One region of the Ruminiclostridium josui JCM 17888 genome, then DNA from elsewhere that is predicted to be linked to it. Evidence: a T-box and tRNA genes for the amino acid it is inferred to sense, from the RefSeq annotation. Region 1 holds a T-box; the other holds one or more tRNA genes.
The links. The T-box of region 1 lies ahead of ileS (isoleucine--tRNA ligase). A T-box ahead of a tRNA ligase gene usually reads a tRNA of that ligase, here a tRNA-Ile.

Region 1 (8,614 bases):
CTGTTTAATGCCCATTTGTCAAGTTCATTAAGTTCATTGTACTCAACACTGTCTGTATCTGGTTTAAAATCATTAATATTACCAAGAATATATCTTGCAGTATTCCTTATCTTTCTATAAACCTCTGACAACTGCTTCAACAAATCCTTTGAAATCCTTATATCAGTTGTATAATCTGATGAAGCAACCCAAAGTCTAAGTATATCTGCTCCATACTCCTTAATAACATCTGCAGGGTCGATACCGTTTCCAAGTGACTTGGACATCTTACGTCCTTCACCATCAACAACATAACCGTGTGTCAATACCTTTTTGTAAGGTGCATTTCCCTTTGTAGCTACAGCTGTAAGAAGTGATGATTGGAACCACCCTCTATGTTGGTCATTACCTTCAAGGTACAGGTCTGCCGGCCAGGATAATCCTTCTCGGTTTTCCAGAACAGCTACATGGCTGGAACCTGAATCAAACCAAACATCCATAATGTCTGTTTCTTTTGAAAATTCATGGTGTCCGCATTCACATTTAGTTCCCTTTGGAAGAATTTCTGAAGCGTCCATAGCATACCATGCATTTGAGCCCTTTTCTCTGAATAGATCAGCCACAGCCTTTATGGATTCATCAGTTATTAATTCCTTACCACAGTCTTTACAATAGAATATCGGAATCGGCACACCCCAGATACGCTGTCTGGAAATACACCAATCTCCTCTATCCCTTACCATGTTAGTAATTCTTTCTTCTCCCCATTCAGGTATCCATTTTACATCTTTGATTGCTTTCAATGCTTCTTGTCTGAACCCATCAATAGATGCAAACCATTGTTCGGTAGCACGGAATATGATTGGGTCTTTACATCTCCAACAATGTGGATATTGGTGAGTAATCTTTTCTGAAGCTAAGAGTCTGCCGTCCTGTGTCAATTTTTCAATTATTGCAGGATTGGATTTCTTGTAGAACATTCCCGCGAAAGGTCCAGCTTCTTTAGTCAAGAAACCCTTGCTATCAACAGGAACCAATACGGGAATCTTATATTTCTGACATACAAGAAAGTCTTCCGCACCATGTCCCGGAGCAGTATGAACACAACCGGTACCAGCTTCAAGAGTAACGTGGTCTCCAAGAATAACTATTGAATCTCTGTCAAGGAATGGGTGCTTACAAAGAATTCCCTCAAGCTCGCTTCCTTTAAACTTTGCAACAGTTTCATATTCTGTTACAGCAGCAGCTTTCATGGTATTTTCCACAAGTTCTGCAGCAAGTACATAGTATTCGTCATTTACCTTAACAATAGAGTATTCAAATGACTCATTTAAACAAATTGCAAGGTTTGCAGGCAAAGTCCATGTAGTTGTTGTCCATATTACAAAGTTAATCTTTTCTTTTGGTGCAACACCTTCAAAAACACCTTTATCGTCTCTTACCTGGAACTTTACATATATTGAAACGGTAGTATCGTCCGCATACTCGATTTCAGCTTCAGCAAGAGCTGTTTCACACTCTGGGCACCAGTAAACAGGCTTTAATCCCTTGTAAATATGACCATTCTTAGCCATTTCACCAAATACTTCAATCTGTTTTGCTTCAAATTCAGGTTTCAGAGTTATATAAGGATGTTCCCAGTCAGCTCTTACACCCAATCTTTTGAAGGATTCTCTCTGTATATCCAGATACTTCATAGCAAAGCCTTCACATGCTTCTCTAAAAACAACAGGGCCAATCTCATGTCTCTTTAGCCCCAATTCCTTGATGGCTCTTTGTTCAATGGGAAGTCCGTGAGTATCCCAGCCCGGAACATATGGAGTATAGTATCCTGCCATACTTTTATACTTAACAACAATATCCTTTAAAACCTTATTCAAAGTGGTTCCAAGGTGAATACCTCCATTTGCATAAGGCGGGCCGTCATGAAGTATAAAGGAAGGTTTTCCTTCTGCTTTTTTTAATTGCTTATTATAAATATCCATGTCTTCCCATTTTTTCAGGAATTCCGGCTCCCTTTGAGGAAGATTCGCCCTCATTGGGAAGTCAGTTTGTGGTAGATTTAAAGATTTTCCATAATCTTCTGCCATTTCTATTACCTCCGGTTAAATATTGTAAATTAATTATTCTAAAATATAATTAAAGCCCCGTTCCATCAAAGGGACGAGGCTATTTTCGCGGTACCACCCAAATTATTTTGTAGCATGAAAAATAATAACATGACAATAATCACTTCGTTTTATAACGGCTCATCACCGGCACACCCTACTTCAACATATGTATATACATTTTATTGAATTTCAGGCTGCAACTCATGGATGATTTTCAAAAGCTTGAACTTGCGGAAATCCCACCACGCTTCCGCTCTCTGTGAAGCCAACTGCTTTCTACTCTTTCCAATCATCATATTTAGAATATTAATATTATATTAAATTAATAATACATCAACTACCTGACCGCCGTCAAGGCTACTATTTTAATTTTTACCATTAAGCTAATCTCTTATAAATAAAATCACATAATTAAAATATTGGAATACAATATAATGGATTTTAATAATTAGGAGTACCCAATGGATTTTGACTTTGATGAAATCATTAATAATCTAAAAAAGAATAACTATAAACTTATCGGTTCAGGTTCGTGTCGAAATGTTTATGACTTAGGCAACGGTTATGTAGTTAAAGTAGCAAAAGATATCAGAGGCATTTTACAGAACGAAACCGAACATTCTATTTATCAGACATGTAAGTCTGATTTCTTTGCCGAAATTGCTGCTGCCTCTGAAAATCACAAATATCTTATAATGGTTAAAGCTAAAAAAATTACTGATATAAGAACCGTTTTAAGGTACTACAAAGTACATAGCATAAGCGACCTAATTAAAAGACCATTATTTGCAGAAGATATAGAAAGCAAAAAAATAGGAAGCAGTGACTTAAAGAGAGCATCAAGCTGGGGAATGGTTAATGATGTCCCTCTATTGATTGATTATGGGTTAAACCAAAGTACCTATAATAAATATTATAGGTTCAAATTTTTCAAAAAGTTCAAAGGGCTTAACTATACATCTTGATTCATGTTTTGAAAGCATTTTTCCAAAATGGCCATACCTTCCCTTATTTGGTCGATTCCTGCTGATGCAAAACTAAGTCTTATATAATCGTCACTGTTTTTGTGCATATTGTCATAAAATATACCCGATGGGATAAATACAAGACCATTTGATTTACATTTCTGATAAAAGAGTTTTGCGGAAAGATAACGGGGAAGTTTTACCCAGAAGTACAAGCCTCCGCCAGGTTTTTGAAATTTAAACCCATATTTTGATATATTTTCTAAGGAGTTAAGCATAAACTCAAACCTACCTCTGTAAATCTCTTTCATATACTGTAAATGTTCATCCCACTTTTCACTTCTAAAATATAAGTCAAGGGATCTTTGTATTAATCCAGAAGAAGAAATATCGCTTGTATGTTTTATATTTGTAAAGTCACTTAAAAGCTGATATGGCATAACCATGCATCCTACTCTCAGACCCGGCATAAGAATTTTAGAAAAGCTTTTAAGATAAATTACATATTCATTGCCCGTATCCAAAGTTTTAAGGGGCGTAGATTTTTCCTTTTCAAAACACAACTCCGACATAGAATCATCTTCAACAATATACAGATTATTCTCTTTTGCTAGAAGCAGCAACTCTTTTAGTTTTTCCTGACTGTAGCATACAGTAGTCGGATTCTGATATCTGGACATTATATATATAAGTTTGGGCTTACATATACGAACCTTTTTTTCAAGTTCTTCCATATCCATTCCATCTTTATCCATATTAACACTGACAACCCTTGCACCCCTTGATTTAAATGCTGCAACAGCGCCATCATATGTAGGAGTTTCTGTTACAACATAATCTCCGGGGTTTAAAAGAACTTTTCCTATAATATCTATTCCCTGCTGTGCCCCTGAAACAATTTGAAGAAAACTTTCATCTTCAACAGAAATAGAATACTCCCTGTTAAAATATTTAAGAATTGACTGTCTCAAAGGCCTGTATCCATTACTCTCATCGTACCCAAAAGCAAAACCTTTGTCTCTTTCCAGCACATCATTAATGCATGCTTTAAATGACTCGATTGGGAAAATTGACGGGTGTGGGGTTGCACTTGCAAAATTGATAACAGAGGTATCCTTGAACAATCCCAAGTCACTGGAAAAATGTGTATCCTGTTTTCCTGATTTGGTATTTGAAACAAAATACCCGCTTCCTTTTTTGGCTGTTATATAGCTGTTGCTCTCAAGCTGTTTATATGCATTAACTACTGTACTGGTATTCACTCCTAATTGGGAAGCAAGACTCCTTATTGCAGGAAGGCGCTCTCCTGGCTTCATTTCACCTTGTGAAATCTTTTCTTTGATGCTGTTAAAGAGCTGTAAATACTTAGGTTGTTGATCATTTGCAAATTGTATCGATACATTTTTCATATAGCCCTCCCAATAATTATTTTTTTAAATTAATATTGACATTTAGTTTTCTTTGTGTAAAAATGTACGAAATTTAGCCTTAAATACCAATGATTGTATCGGTACAATTAGTATATTTTATTTTTAAATAAAAGTAAAGGAGTATGTATAATGAATGAGAGATATGAATTAAACAAAAATCTTGCACAAATGCTCAAAGGCGGAGTAATAATGGATGTAGTAAATGCAAAGGAAGCTGAAATTGCACAAAAAGCCGGTGCAGTTGCAGTAATGGCCCTAGAAAGAGTTCCTTCGGACATAAGAAAAGCCGGAGGAGTTGCAAGAATGTCCGACCCCAAAATGATAAAAGAGATACAAAGTGCCGTATCAATTCCCGTTATGGCCAAGGTCAGAATAGGACATTTTGTTGAAGCACAGATACTTGAAGCACTATCAATCGACTATATTGATGAAAGTGAAGTTTTAACCCCCGCCGATGAAGAATTTCATATAGATAAGCACACATTTAAGGTTCCTTTTGTATGCGGCGCAAAAAATCTTGGAGAAGCTCTCAGGAGAATTGGCGAAGGTGCCTCCATGATAAGAACAAAAGGCGAAGCCGGCACAGGAAATGTTGTTGAAGCTGTACGACATATGAGAACTGTAACAAACGAAATCAGAAAGGTTCAGAGTGCATCCAAGCAGGAACTTATGACCATAGCAAAAGAATTCTCCGCTCCATATGACCTTGTACTCTATGTTCACGAAAACGGTAAACTTCCTGTAATAAACTTTGCAGCAGGCGGAATCGCAACTCCCGCAGATGCGGCATTAATGATGCAGCTTGGATGCGATGGTGTATTCGTTGGTTCAGGGATATTCAAATCTTCAGACCCTGTAAAAAGAGCTCAGGCTATTGTAAAGGCAACTACTTATTATAATGACCCCAAAATCATTGCAGAGGTTTCAGAAGAGTTAGGTACTGCAATGGATTCTATAGATGTAAGAGAATTGTCAGGTAACAGCCTGTATGCCTCAAGAGGGTGGTAAGCTTACAGAAAGGATTTAAAAATGAAAAAGATAGGTGTATTGAGCTTGCAGGGTGCCATATCGGAGCATTTGGAAAAATTATCTAAAATACCAAATGTAGAGCCCTCCATTGTAAAATATAAAGAAGATATTGATAAAATAGACGGACTTATTATCCCAGGCGGTGAAAGCACTGCAATAGGAAAACTTATTTGTGATTTTAACCTTACGGAGCCATTAAAAACAAGGATAAACTCAGGGATGCCTGTATGGGGAACCTGTGCGGGTATGATTATTCTTGCAAAAGAAATTACAAATGACCACCGGCGTCATCTTGAAGTTATGGACATAAATGTTGTAAGAAACGGATATGGGAGGCAGTTAGACAGCTTTACTACAGAAGTCTCCCTTCCGGCTCTTTCTTCTGAAAAAATTCCTCTGGTATTTATCAGGGCACCTTATGTGGTTAATGTAGCACCACAGGTTGAAGTTCTTTTGCGAGTAGACGGAAATATAGTTGCATGCAGACAGAACAATATGCTAGCCACATCCTTTCATCCAGAGCTAACAAATGACCTTAGTTTTCACAGGTACTTTTCAGAAATGATATGAAATACATAACAAGGGGTTTAGGCAAAACAAAGCGTTTTTCTGCTTAACGCTAGCACTCCCGCCTAAACCCCTTCTTACTCTACTTAATTATTTAATTTCTTCAATATTTGAAAGCATTTCATTAATATTGTCAGTATTTGCTGAGCCTGCTTTTTTGGCTTCCTCAAGTTCTTCCTTGGCTTTATCAAAATCTCTTGTATTGTAATATATGACTCCAAGGAGATAATGTCCGTCAGCCGGACTTATTTCAGTTAAAACCTTTGAGCTCTGAATCCCCTCATCAAATTTCCCCTGGCTTACTTTAGCCCTAATTAATGACCAAAACACCCTAATCTTAATATCTTTGTCAGCAGGGTTCAATCCAAGTATTTCTTTTGCCTTTTCTTCTGACTCTATCCAGTTATTCTGAATATCAAACTGCTCCAGTGCAGCAAGCTTAGGAGAAAGAACATTAATATCATTATTAAAGCCGTAAAAAAGCGTTCCAACTGTAATTGCTACAACAAGTAAAATAGATGTTACCTTTTTTAGAAGGCTTTTTTTATTTTTTTCCTGAGCTAAATACACTGCCCCGGCAGTCAGGAATCCTCCAATCAAACCTCCAATGTGTGCATGATTGTCAATTCGCTTGTTCATAAAACCATAAGCAATATTTATTATAGTCATAGTAACAAGATTTACACCATAACTGCTTTTTAATAGTGCAGGACGCCCCAGTGAAAAATACAGCATAGCACCCACTAAACCAAATATTGCACCAGATGCCCCTACAGAAGAGTTCAGGGAAAATGCAAAACTTGCTGCTGAGCCAATTAAGCCCGACACAAAGTAGATAGCCAGAAATCTTCCTCGTCCGAATATTTTCTCCACCTGAGTGCCTATTATATAAATTGAATAGCAGTTTACAGCCAGGTGAACAATATCAGCATGAAGAAACATAGGGGTTATAAATCTCCAGTACTGTCCATCCATGATAAGATTATTTACCTTGGCTCCAAAGGGTTCCAGCTGTTGCTCATAAACAGTTCCGGTTTTCATAGCCACAAGCTGCAACAAACCATACATAAAAATATTCAATGCAATAATTATATATGTCAGCCATGGTTTTTGGGCTTTAAATTGTATTTCAAAGTCCTTTTTTCTTCTCTCAATAACACCTTCTATATCCTTATAGCTGGTTTCTCGTTTATCAATATCCTTTGAAAAAAATCTTTTAAAAGACTTTACCAGTCCGGCATCAAAAGCCGGAACACTGAAATATTTCTCAACCTTCTTTTCAGAAATGTTCAAAGAAATACACTTCATAAAGCGTTTCTCCAAGGTAATGTCCACCTGATGTTGCTTAATAATTTCAACTTTATCCATATCTGTTGTGCTTTCAAACAGAAAAACCTTGAAAATATAAGCGTTACTACCCTGAATATTATTCAGCATTGCTGCGCCATTTAACATAATGTTACTGATTTGCTCTATTGTGTATCTGTCTGCATCAATAATTTCAACAAATACAGAAGTTCCTTGAATATCTCTAATCATACTTGCAATACCATTAGATAAGTCAGGCACCTGATTATCAGCTGATATTAGGTGATAATAATCTTTTTCCACAAGATATCTTACAAGAGAATTAAAATAATTATTTTTCATTCAGAATAAATCCTCCAACGTTAACTGCCCCATATTTATTTAGTATTTCATCCACACAGTCAGAAGCCTTAGTAATTACTCCAGCCCTTCCTTTATATACTCTCAAAGCAGCTTCCAGAGACTTAGGATTGTCAGATTTTAATATAAATGGCTGTTTTAAATAAGTCTGAGCTTCCTTTACTACATTAGCTAACAGCAGTTCGTCTGCTTCTGGTACATCTACATCAATAGCTATTAACTCGTAATCCTCTTCCATTAAATCCATAGCGGTGTCTGTAATAGCAGACATATCTCCCGCTAAAAGATCTTTCTTCAGAGTCTCTTCTATTTTAATATCTATCCATCCTATATCTGTTTGTTTTATATCTTCAAAGGAAATTGCTTTTGAAGACGATGTAATAAAATCAACATTCAGAGGATAACTTACCGCATCAGATTCTCTAACTATCTTTGAAATTTCAGCAATAAATTCAGGTCGTGTTCCGCAACATCCTCCAACAAGTCTTGCTCCATTTTTTATAAATTCACGTGTATATTTTGCAAATTTTTCAGAGGTTTCATCATAAACCAATTTTCCGTCTACTGTCTTAGGAATCCCTGCATTTGGCTTAATACTAAAACTTAAACCGGTTTTTCCATAGATTTCAGCAACTTTTAGCATGTATTCCGGCCCAAAAGAGCAATTTGTACCAATCATATCAGCTCCCAGTGAGTGCAGAATATAAGCACAAACAGCAGGGTCTGAGCCCATTAGCGTTCTTCCGTTCTGCTCATATGAGATTGAGCAAATAACAGGTAAGTTACAATTTTCTTTAGCAGCCAAAAGGGCAATTCTCATTTCACTTACATCTGTAAATGTTTCGAAGCTAATAATATCAGCACC
Region 2 (8,614 bases), on a different contig from region 1:
TCTTTATTTATTGTTCCTTTCTTAAATGTTAATTCATTGATGTACATTCCATGACTGTGAATGATAATATAAAATTAACAGTCTTTTCAGTACAACATTTGACAAATCAATTCCCTTTTATTCATACCATCATTCAAAATGTTGGGTAATCGGGTAATCAGGTAACTAAAAATTATACCAAATGAATTCTACATCTACCGGCTTTGTAGTACCAGCACTAGTTATTGCTGAGGATTTATGAACTTCAGCAAACATTTCACATTTCCAATGCCCATTATCTACAAGATTGTCATATATGCTCTTGTTATTCCGCTTATATCCGGAAATTATAATAGGGCATTTAGCATCTTTAACAGCCTTTATAAACTCTAACTGTATTTCATCCGGCATTTCTATTTCATAGTCACTTTTCCTTTCTGTCTTTTTCTTGCCTCTAGTTCTCATTTCATATGGAGGATCTAAGTAAAAGAAAACATCTTTACAGTCCCTATACTTATTAATGAGCATTATTGTATTGACGTTGTATACTTCAGTTCCTTCTAGCTTTTCTGCAATGTCACGAAGATAATTTAGTTGTTGCTCATATCTGAAGCCTTCATCACCATTTTTTATACCCCGCCAGCGTTTCATAAGTCCATTGTAGCTTTGCTTTAACAAGACTAAGGCATGAACAGCCATTTCAACAGCATTTTCTTCATGAATGATTGACTTCCACATGTTATTTGCCTTTTCAAACAGTTCCGGTGTAAACTCAGTCATTTTTAACATCTCAGGAATTAGCTTATTAAATTCTTCATCGTATCTTGCCCATTCATTTTGAGCTTTATTGAAACACTCTTGACTATATTTCGTTTGGAACATGCATCTAATAAATTCATTTGCGCTATCTTTCCGGCTTAATGCTTGTAACACTAAAAAGATTTTAGGATTAAGGTCATTGCATATCCTATGATTATGGTTAGGTTTATTGAGTGATAAAGCAGCACTTCCAGCAAACCCTTCAATGAATATTCGAATTTCTTTATACTTAATCCTATCTGCCAGCCTCCTAGATAACCGATTCTTTCCTCCAAAATAACTGAACAAGGATAAGTTTCTCATGCCAGTTTTGCCCCCTCAAATGTGACGTTCTTATAAATGCTGATAACCTTTTTATAAGGTTTTACTTCATTTTCCACCTTTTTCACGTTCATTGTATTATCCCATTCAGGCCTACCTTGACTGTCAAAACCACATCCACCTACCCCAAACTTGACAGCACCAATTTTCATTAGCTCAATCTTCAGTTCTTTTGGGTTGGCGTATTTCATGGCTGCTGCCTGCTCATTGAAATTATGTACAGGAATATTATATTTGTCAGGCTGCTCATATGCCCTACAGTTTTCCCTTGCGTATTTACATAACTCCTCATAAGCGTCCTCAACTGATATCCTATCACCAATTGAATCCTTAAATTTCTCAGCATTTATCTTAATAATTTCAATCATTGCATCTTCCATTTCCTCAATGTCGAACTGCAAGTCCATTGAGTTCTTCGCAACTTTCGCTGCCAACATAATAGTTGCCAATTTCTCAGCAATTCCTTTGTAAATACCATCTGCTCCTACTCTATCCTGCAATTTCCTTTTCTCCTCATTGTATAGCTCTCTAAGTCCCTCAAACTCATTGTTATGCAGTCCTTCTTTAAATAAATAATTGACGAATTCCATACCTATATGTCCGTAGTTCTTATCAATAACCCTGTTAATTTCATCCGCTGTTTCCACATTATCAATTAGGTCGCCTGGGTAAACTGAGATTTCTACTAGTCTCCGTAGCAACCCTTTCTTCGTTTCATCACATTTTGCATAAAGGCTTGTCTCAGAAGAACTAAGTACTATGGTATGCCATGAGACTTGGTTATCAACCTCAAACATTCTGTTTAATCGACCCTTTGATGTACCATTTTCGATATCATAGACTATTGATGTATAGTCCTTGCGCTCACCCTTAGATGTATCATCAATTATGAATAACACTCCTTCATTTCCATTTAGCATGCTTACAAGTGCATTATCGGTATTATACCATGATGTTGATATGTTCTTATCCTCCTTGTTACTCCAAAAGGAAGCACATAACATCATGATTGTAGTCTTTCCTTGAGACGTTTTTCCTTCAATGTTTATAATAACTGTTTTTAAGTTCAACGCTCCTGCTATCACCGATGCTAAGGAAGATGCAAGTATGATTTGAGTATATGTTTTGTCATTCATTACATTATTGCAGATATCAATACAATTTTGTAGGTTACCAGCCTTTTTTAAATGGTACTCATTGTCAGCAAGTGGATATTCCTTGTATAAACCTACAATGCTAGAACCATTAAAATATACCTGACCAATTTCACCAGTTCCTTCAATCTCATAACATTGCCATCCATATCCTTCAGAGTACTCATACTTAACAGGAATTTCCTTATATTTTTCTTCAACACTAACACGAAGTGCATCTGTTACACTACCATCCCAATCATTCCCTAAATTCCTCAGCATTGTCACTTTGTTAAGTTCGTTTCTGCTAACTCTCACCGGATCCGATATTCGCCCATCGTCTTTTGCAAATACAAACCTGTAATACTCCTTTTCCGTTGTGATATTGGATACAATGTCTACCCCCACTGTACCACCCTCTACCTTAATTTGATAGGTTCTATCCAAATTTGCTTTTTTGATTTTCTTCATAGCATAAACACCCTTTCATTAATTAATTTGTTTATGCTTTTTCTTATTGAAATGTATATTGTAAAGTGGTTAGTTCTCATTTTTAATAAAAATTTTTTCATCTTATAACAGAAATAAGCCTCACTCTGTTTTTTTAAACAGAGTGAGGCTCCCTTTATTTAAACAATTAATTTACTTTCTATAAAATGCTGGAGAAACAATTTTCCTTTGTAATTTCATATATTCATCACTTGTTATTTGTTTGATAAACTCATTAAACTGCTCTGCTGTACTTATTCGAAGAACTGCATTACAGTTTGAGCAATCTTCGTCAGCACAATCACAATAAAGCAAGCTACTATAGCTTTCCCATAGTTCAACTTTATTAGGTCTGTTAACATCATTTTGTTCTTTTTCCCATTTACTATGTACCTTTCTATGTGCACTAACAGTCATTGGTTCTAGATAACCTAACCTATTATCAAATGTATGTGCTCTATGATGAATCTTTTCAATCTTTATGTTACTGTTATTTAATTCATAAAGCACGCTATTCCTTTCTTTATGTTTATAATCATTTGCCACAGTTGTAAGTATTAACTGTTGTAAAGTTAGAGCCCTTCTTCCATTGTTGCCTGCACCTAAAATACCACCTACTCTTATACAAGAGGGCAATAAATTATATACCCTTGTATCTGAAATGTCTTCTACTAAAATTCGCCCTGTTTCCGTACCTGGTTTAAAAGGTTTCTTATAATCCTTATCAGTGCTCCAATTTTTGTGTTCTCTAATTGCATTTATAATATTACGATTATTATCAATAATAACATAAGCCCACACAGGTTTATTTTCAAAGATATCTGTTTTAACGTTTTGGTATTTGAAACTCATGAATGCAATATCTTTTTTATTTTCATAAAAATAAATTCTATTATTCTTTTCGTTATTTAAATAATATTTCGGTTCATCATATTTATAGTATGGCTTTAGAAGTTCATCTTTTACTGCATCATCAATAATTAAATATTTATATAGCTTCAAGTTATCACCCTCTGTACCTTGTTCTTTTTTTATACTGTATTAAATATGCTGGAATTATTATTTCCCAAGAGCATCCATATAGATTATATAATTATTTTGATACTACTAAAACACTTATTTTCTGTTTGTGCAATTTTTGTGCAAATCTTTAGCGACTTTTCCCAATATTACTCAACGAATAGCAACAGTTATACCATTTTATTCCATACTTATTATTAATTTGCATTATTATCAACCTCAATATGTCGTATTGTCTTGTATTGTTTATACCATATATTGCGTTTTTGAACATAATAATAGCCCTGATTTCTCAGAGCTAAAATTTAATGAGTAAGCCTATAAGCCGGGTTCTGTATTTGATGATCATCTATCTAGGCCATACATTTCTGCATGGCTCAAGCCACCTCCCCGGGACTGACGGGCAGTCATTGCGTCCCTCCACGGTGTTGCTCCAGGTGGGGTTTACATAGCCGACAAGTCGCCAAGTCGCTGGTGAGCTCTTACCTCGCCTTTCCACCCTTACCATATAAGGCAAACCTAATATGGCGGTATATCTCTGTTGCACTTTCCTTAAAGTCACCTTCACCGGGAGTTACCCGGCACCATTGCCCTATGGAGCCCGGACTTTCCTCATCTACGCCTTTTCAGGCAGTATCTGCGATCATCTGGCTTACTCATAAATTGAGAACGTTAAAATTCTCTTAGGACTATTAATTATAGATGCTGAAGTAATATAAGTCAAGCAAAAGTAAATGGGTCAATTTCCACTTTACTACAAATTATATCAAGTTCCTTAAATCTCTTGTTTAATGTATCCTTTAATTTATGGAGAATGATTCTTTCTGTTGCAAAATGCCCCGCATCAACGATACAAAGGCCCATTTGAGCTGCATCCAGCGCAGTATGGTATTTTATATCACCTGTTACTAAAACATCTACCTTGCGGCTTTTTAAGTTCTCTAAATCGCCATCAAAACTTCCGCAAAACACTCCAATATTTTTTACCTTTTCAGGTTTTTTACCTATTATCCTGAGATTCTCTATACCTAAGTTTTTCTTAATGTCTTTGACAAAATCATCAAAACTTTTATAATCCAGTAACTCGCCTATCTTTCCCATTCCTAAATCACAATTTGAGCCTTTCGGAATGTATGGTTTCAAATTATGACAATTTATCAGGTGTAATGTCTCCGCCAAAGTGTCATTAACCCCACCTGGAGCAGTATCAAGATTTGTATGTGCACTGACAACTGTTACATTACTTTTTATCAGCTTTACAATCTGTTCTCCCTTGAAGTTTTCCATATCTATAGCTTTTAGCTTTGAAAAAATAAAAGGGTGATGGGAAAGAATCATTTGAGCACCATTTTCAACAGCTTCAGAAATCACGTCAGATGTTACATCCATACAAAGAAGTATTTTTGATACATTGCTGTTCCTGCTGCCCACCATCAGTCCTACACTATCCCACTCCTCAGCATATTGCCAAGGCGCAATTTCATTTAAGTAATTAATTATATCTCCAACATTCATTTTTCTTCACCTTACAGTTATATATTTAAAGTTTTTCTATCAAATTTATATAATCTTTTTTTTGTCTTATATATTGACTTTTAAGAACATCATTTTCTTTCATATCTTCTAATTGTTCAAGTACCCTGTCAATTTGCTTTACCTTCATTTTGCAATATGATGCAAGCAAAGGATCTTTCTTTTCAATAAGGCTTTGTCCCACATGAAGTTCAAAATCAGTGTATTGCTTTTTCTTTCCATTAAATTTGGTACAAATCACACAGTACATTTTAGGGCCTTCCGCAACAATTTCTTCATCATATATTTCAAAAGCGTTGTCATACAGCCATTTTCGTATAACATGAAGATCATTCATAGGCTGTAATACCAGCGCATTAGCATTAACCGCTTTTTGCTTGTTGGCCTCTAAAAGCTCCGTCAGAAGCGTTCCGCCCATTCCGGCAATGATTATTGTGTCCGCTTCGTCAATTTCTATAGTATCCAATCCATTGCCAAGTCTTGTTTCGATCTTTTCAGATAATTTATACAAAGAAATATTATTACTAGCTATCTTCACAGGACCTATTTTAATATCTGACGCAATTGCCTTTTTACAAACACCATTTCGAACCAAATAAATAGGAATATATGCATGATCAGTTCCTATGTCAGCCAATACATTACATTTAGGAACTTTATCCGCAATTAACTTGAGCCTTCCCTTTAAATTTAAAATCAAAACATCCTCCAAAAATTGTAACTAATATCTTCATTTTCTGTATTACCAGATTAAATTATACACATACTAAAGATAAATAATCAATGTTTGATTTAAAAGCAATGCATAAAATATGAAATGAGGTATCTGCTGTGAACTTTTTTAGGAATAAGAACGTGGTAAACGATATTGAAGCTCCTATAGCAAGTACTATTTTAGGAAGAGACATTTTAGGAGTTAATCCCAATAACCCTGCATTAAATAAAACAAGTATTGATTTACAGGACGAAAAGTTAAGTACAGACTATACTAGCAGAATTAAATAAAATAAAAAGAACACGTATAGACGTGTTCTTTTTATTTGGTGGGCCTTCAGGGACTCGAACCCCGGACCAACCGGTTATGAGCCGGTTGCTCTAACCAACTGAGCTAAAGGCCCGAATTGGCTCCTCAAGTAGGACTTGAACCTACGACCCTGCGGTTAACAGCCGCATGCTCTACCGACTGAGCTATTGAGGAATATCTCTATGCCACTCATTTGAGGGCTTTGCTCTTGCGAGCACATACACTATTATACTTACGAACTATAAACTGGTCAACACCAAAATAATCATATATAGACTATTTAAATAGTTTATTGTCACTTTTCTAACTTATAGTAAACCAATCGAATAATAGCTTTTATTTTTAACTTTCTAAATAATGCCATTATAGTGCAAAAAACCCCCTATCCTGAATTTATATCGGATAGCGGGTCCCTGGTTTAGTCTAAATAATCCTTTAACTTTTTACTTCTACTTGGATGTCTTAATTTTCTCAAGGCCTTTGCCTCTATTTGACGAATACGCTCTCTGGTTACGTTAAACTCCTTGCCAACTTCTTCAAGAGTTCTTGCCCTTCCATCATCCAAACCAAATCTTAGTCTCAATACCTTCTCTTCACGTGCAGTTAAAGTATCAAGCACATCAATAAGCTGTTCTTTAAGCAAAGTAAATGCAGCAGCTTCAGCAGGTGCAGGAGCATCATCATCTGGAATAAAGTCACCCAAATGGCTGTCTTCCTCTTCTCCTATAGGAGTCTCTAAGGATACCGGCTCTTGAGAAATTTTCATAATTTCACGAACCTTGTCCACAGACATACCAATTTCTTTTGCAATTTCATCAGGTTGTGGTTCTCTACCCAATTCCTGAAGCAATTGCCTTGATACCCTGATTAATTTATTGATAGTTTCAACCATATGAACAGGAATACGTATAGTCCTTGCCTGGTCGGCAATTGCCCTTGTGATAGCTTGTCTAATCCACCATGTGGCATAGGTACTAAATTTGAAACCTCTTCTATAATCAAACTTCTCTACTGCCTTAATCAATCCAAGATTACCTTCCTGAATCAAGTCGAGGAACTGCATTCCTCTACCAACATACCGTTTAGCTATACTAACAACAAGCCTTAAGTTAGCCTCTGCTAATCTTCTTTTTGCTTCTATATCACCATTTTCCATTCTATGAGCAAGATCAATTTCTTCATCTGCTGATAAAAGGGGGACTTTACCTATTTCTTTAAGGTACATACGCACAGGGTCATCTATACTTATACCCTCTGGAATACTAATATCAAGTTCCTCGTCTGTAAGCTGAATTTCTTCCATTTCAGCTTCCATATCGCCAACAACATCAACTCCCATTGTCTCAAGGGTTTCGTATATCTTTTCAATGTGCTCAGGCTCAAGCTCGATTTCCTCAAAAGCATCCATAATCTCTTTGTAGGTTAGCATTCCCTTTTGCTTGCCTCTATCTATTAGTTCTTTTAGTAATGCCTTTCTACTTTCCTGACTATGTTTCACTTATTTCCCCTCCTTTCGAGCTCAATTACAAACCTTTTTTTTTCATTATAGCTATATTCGATACAATACTGCTTAATTCCCGATTTAATAATTCAACATCTCCTTCTGTCAGATCACTTCTCTTTTTAAGCTCAATTATTTCATTTTTTCTTTCTTCCAAGCCAAACAGGTCTATCTTTCTAATTATATCCAAAGCCGCTTTTTTATTATCCTCAAATATGCTTTGTGACTGCACTATATTTGCAAAACTTTCTGCCGTCCCGGGAGAAAGTTTATTTAATATTTCACCCGTTAATATCCCTGCCTTACTTTCAATTCTCTCCGCTGCAAAATCGAATGCACTTTTTATTTCATCCGATTCAAATCTGTCCCAACCAATAATATCTTTAATGTTAAAATATACACTATTATCGAGACATATAGTTGCCAACAGCATTAATTGCAGTCTAACCAACCGTTCTTCCTGATTTTTTACAGCTGTACTCTTTCGTATTTGATTTCGGCTAAAATTACTATTAGTTGGTATTTGTTTTTTAAAACTTACTCTTGTATCCTTTTGCTGCTTTATCATTTCTGATAAAATGGATTGTGTACTTACACCCAACTCGTCAGATAATTTTTTTACATAAAGTTCTTTTTCTACATTATTGTCAATTTTATCCAATATAAGTACTGCTTTATCAAGAAATCTAACTTTTCCTTCATTTGTAGAAGTATCTATTTCTTTCTTTAATGAACCAAGCTTAAAATCAATCAAACCTTTTGATCTATCAACAAGTCGTTTAAACTCTGTAACTC

Region 2: it has a tRNA-Ile gene. The T-box ahead of ileS (isoleucine--tRNA ligase) is inferred to sense a tRNA for this amino acid. The anticodon was not compared.

What each region holds. Positions count from the first base shown of each region.
Region 1 covers NZ_JAGE01000002.1:133,793-142,406, reverse strand. The annotation lists gene ileS (isoleucine--tRNA ligase) at 1-2,069, opposite strand, end outside; T-box leader at 2,136-2,392, opposite strand; gene K412_RS0117145 (hypothetical protein) at 2,552-3,055, shown strand; gene pdxR (MocR-like pyridoxine biosynthesis transcription factor PdxR) at 3,043-4,464, opposite strand; gene pdxS (pyridoxal 5'-phosphate synthase lyase subunit PdxS) at 4,615-5,493, shown strand; gene pdxT (pyridoxal 5'-phosphate synthase glutaminase subunit PdxT) at 5,515-6,084, shown strand; gene K412_RS0117125 (rhomboid family intramembrane serine protease) at 6,172-7,731, opposite strand; gene K412_RS0117120 (homocysteine S-methyltransferase family protein) at 7,721-8,614, opposite strand, start outside.
Region 2 covers NZ_JAGE01000001.1:3,491,935-3,500,548, reverse strand. The annotation lists gene K412_RS0115825 (DNA adenine methylase) at 166-1,101, opposite strand; gene K412_RS0115820 (DUF927 domain-containing protein) at 1,098-2,723, opposite strand; gene K412_RS0115815 (hypothetical protein) at 2,895-3,743, opposite strand; RNA gene rnpB (RNase P RNA component class A) at 4,067-4,420, opposite strand; gene K412_RS0115810 (Nif3-like dinuclear metal center hexameric protein) at 4,482-5,276, opposite strand; gene K412_RS0115805 (tRNA (adenine(22)-N(1))-methyltransferase) at 5,302-5,994, opposite strand; gene K412_RS22585 (hypothetical protein) at 6,126-6,299, shown strand; tRNA gene K412_RS0115795 (tRNA-Ile) at 6,336-6,412, opposite strand; tRNA gene K412_RS0115790 (tRNA-Asn) at 6,417-6,492, opposite strand; gene rpoD (RNA polymerase sigma factor RpoD) at 6,737-7,816, opposite strand; gene dnaG (DNA primase) at 7,842-8,614, opposite strand, start outside.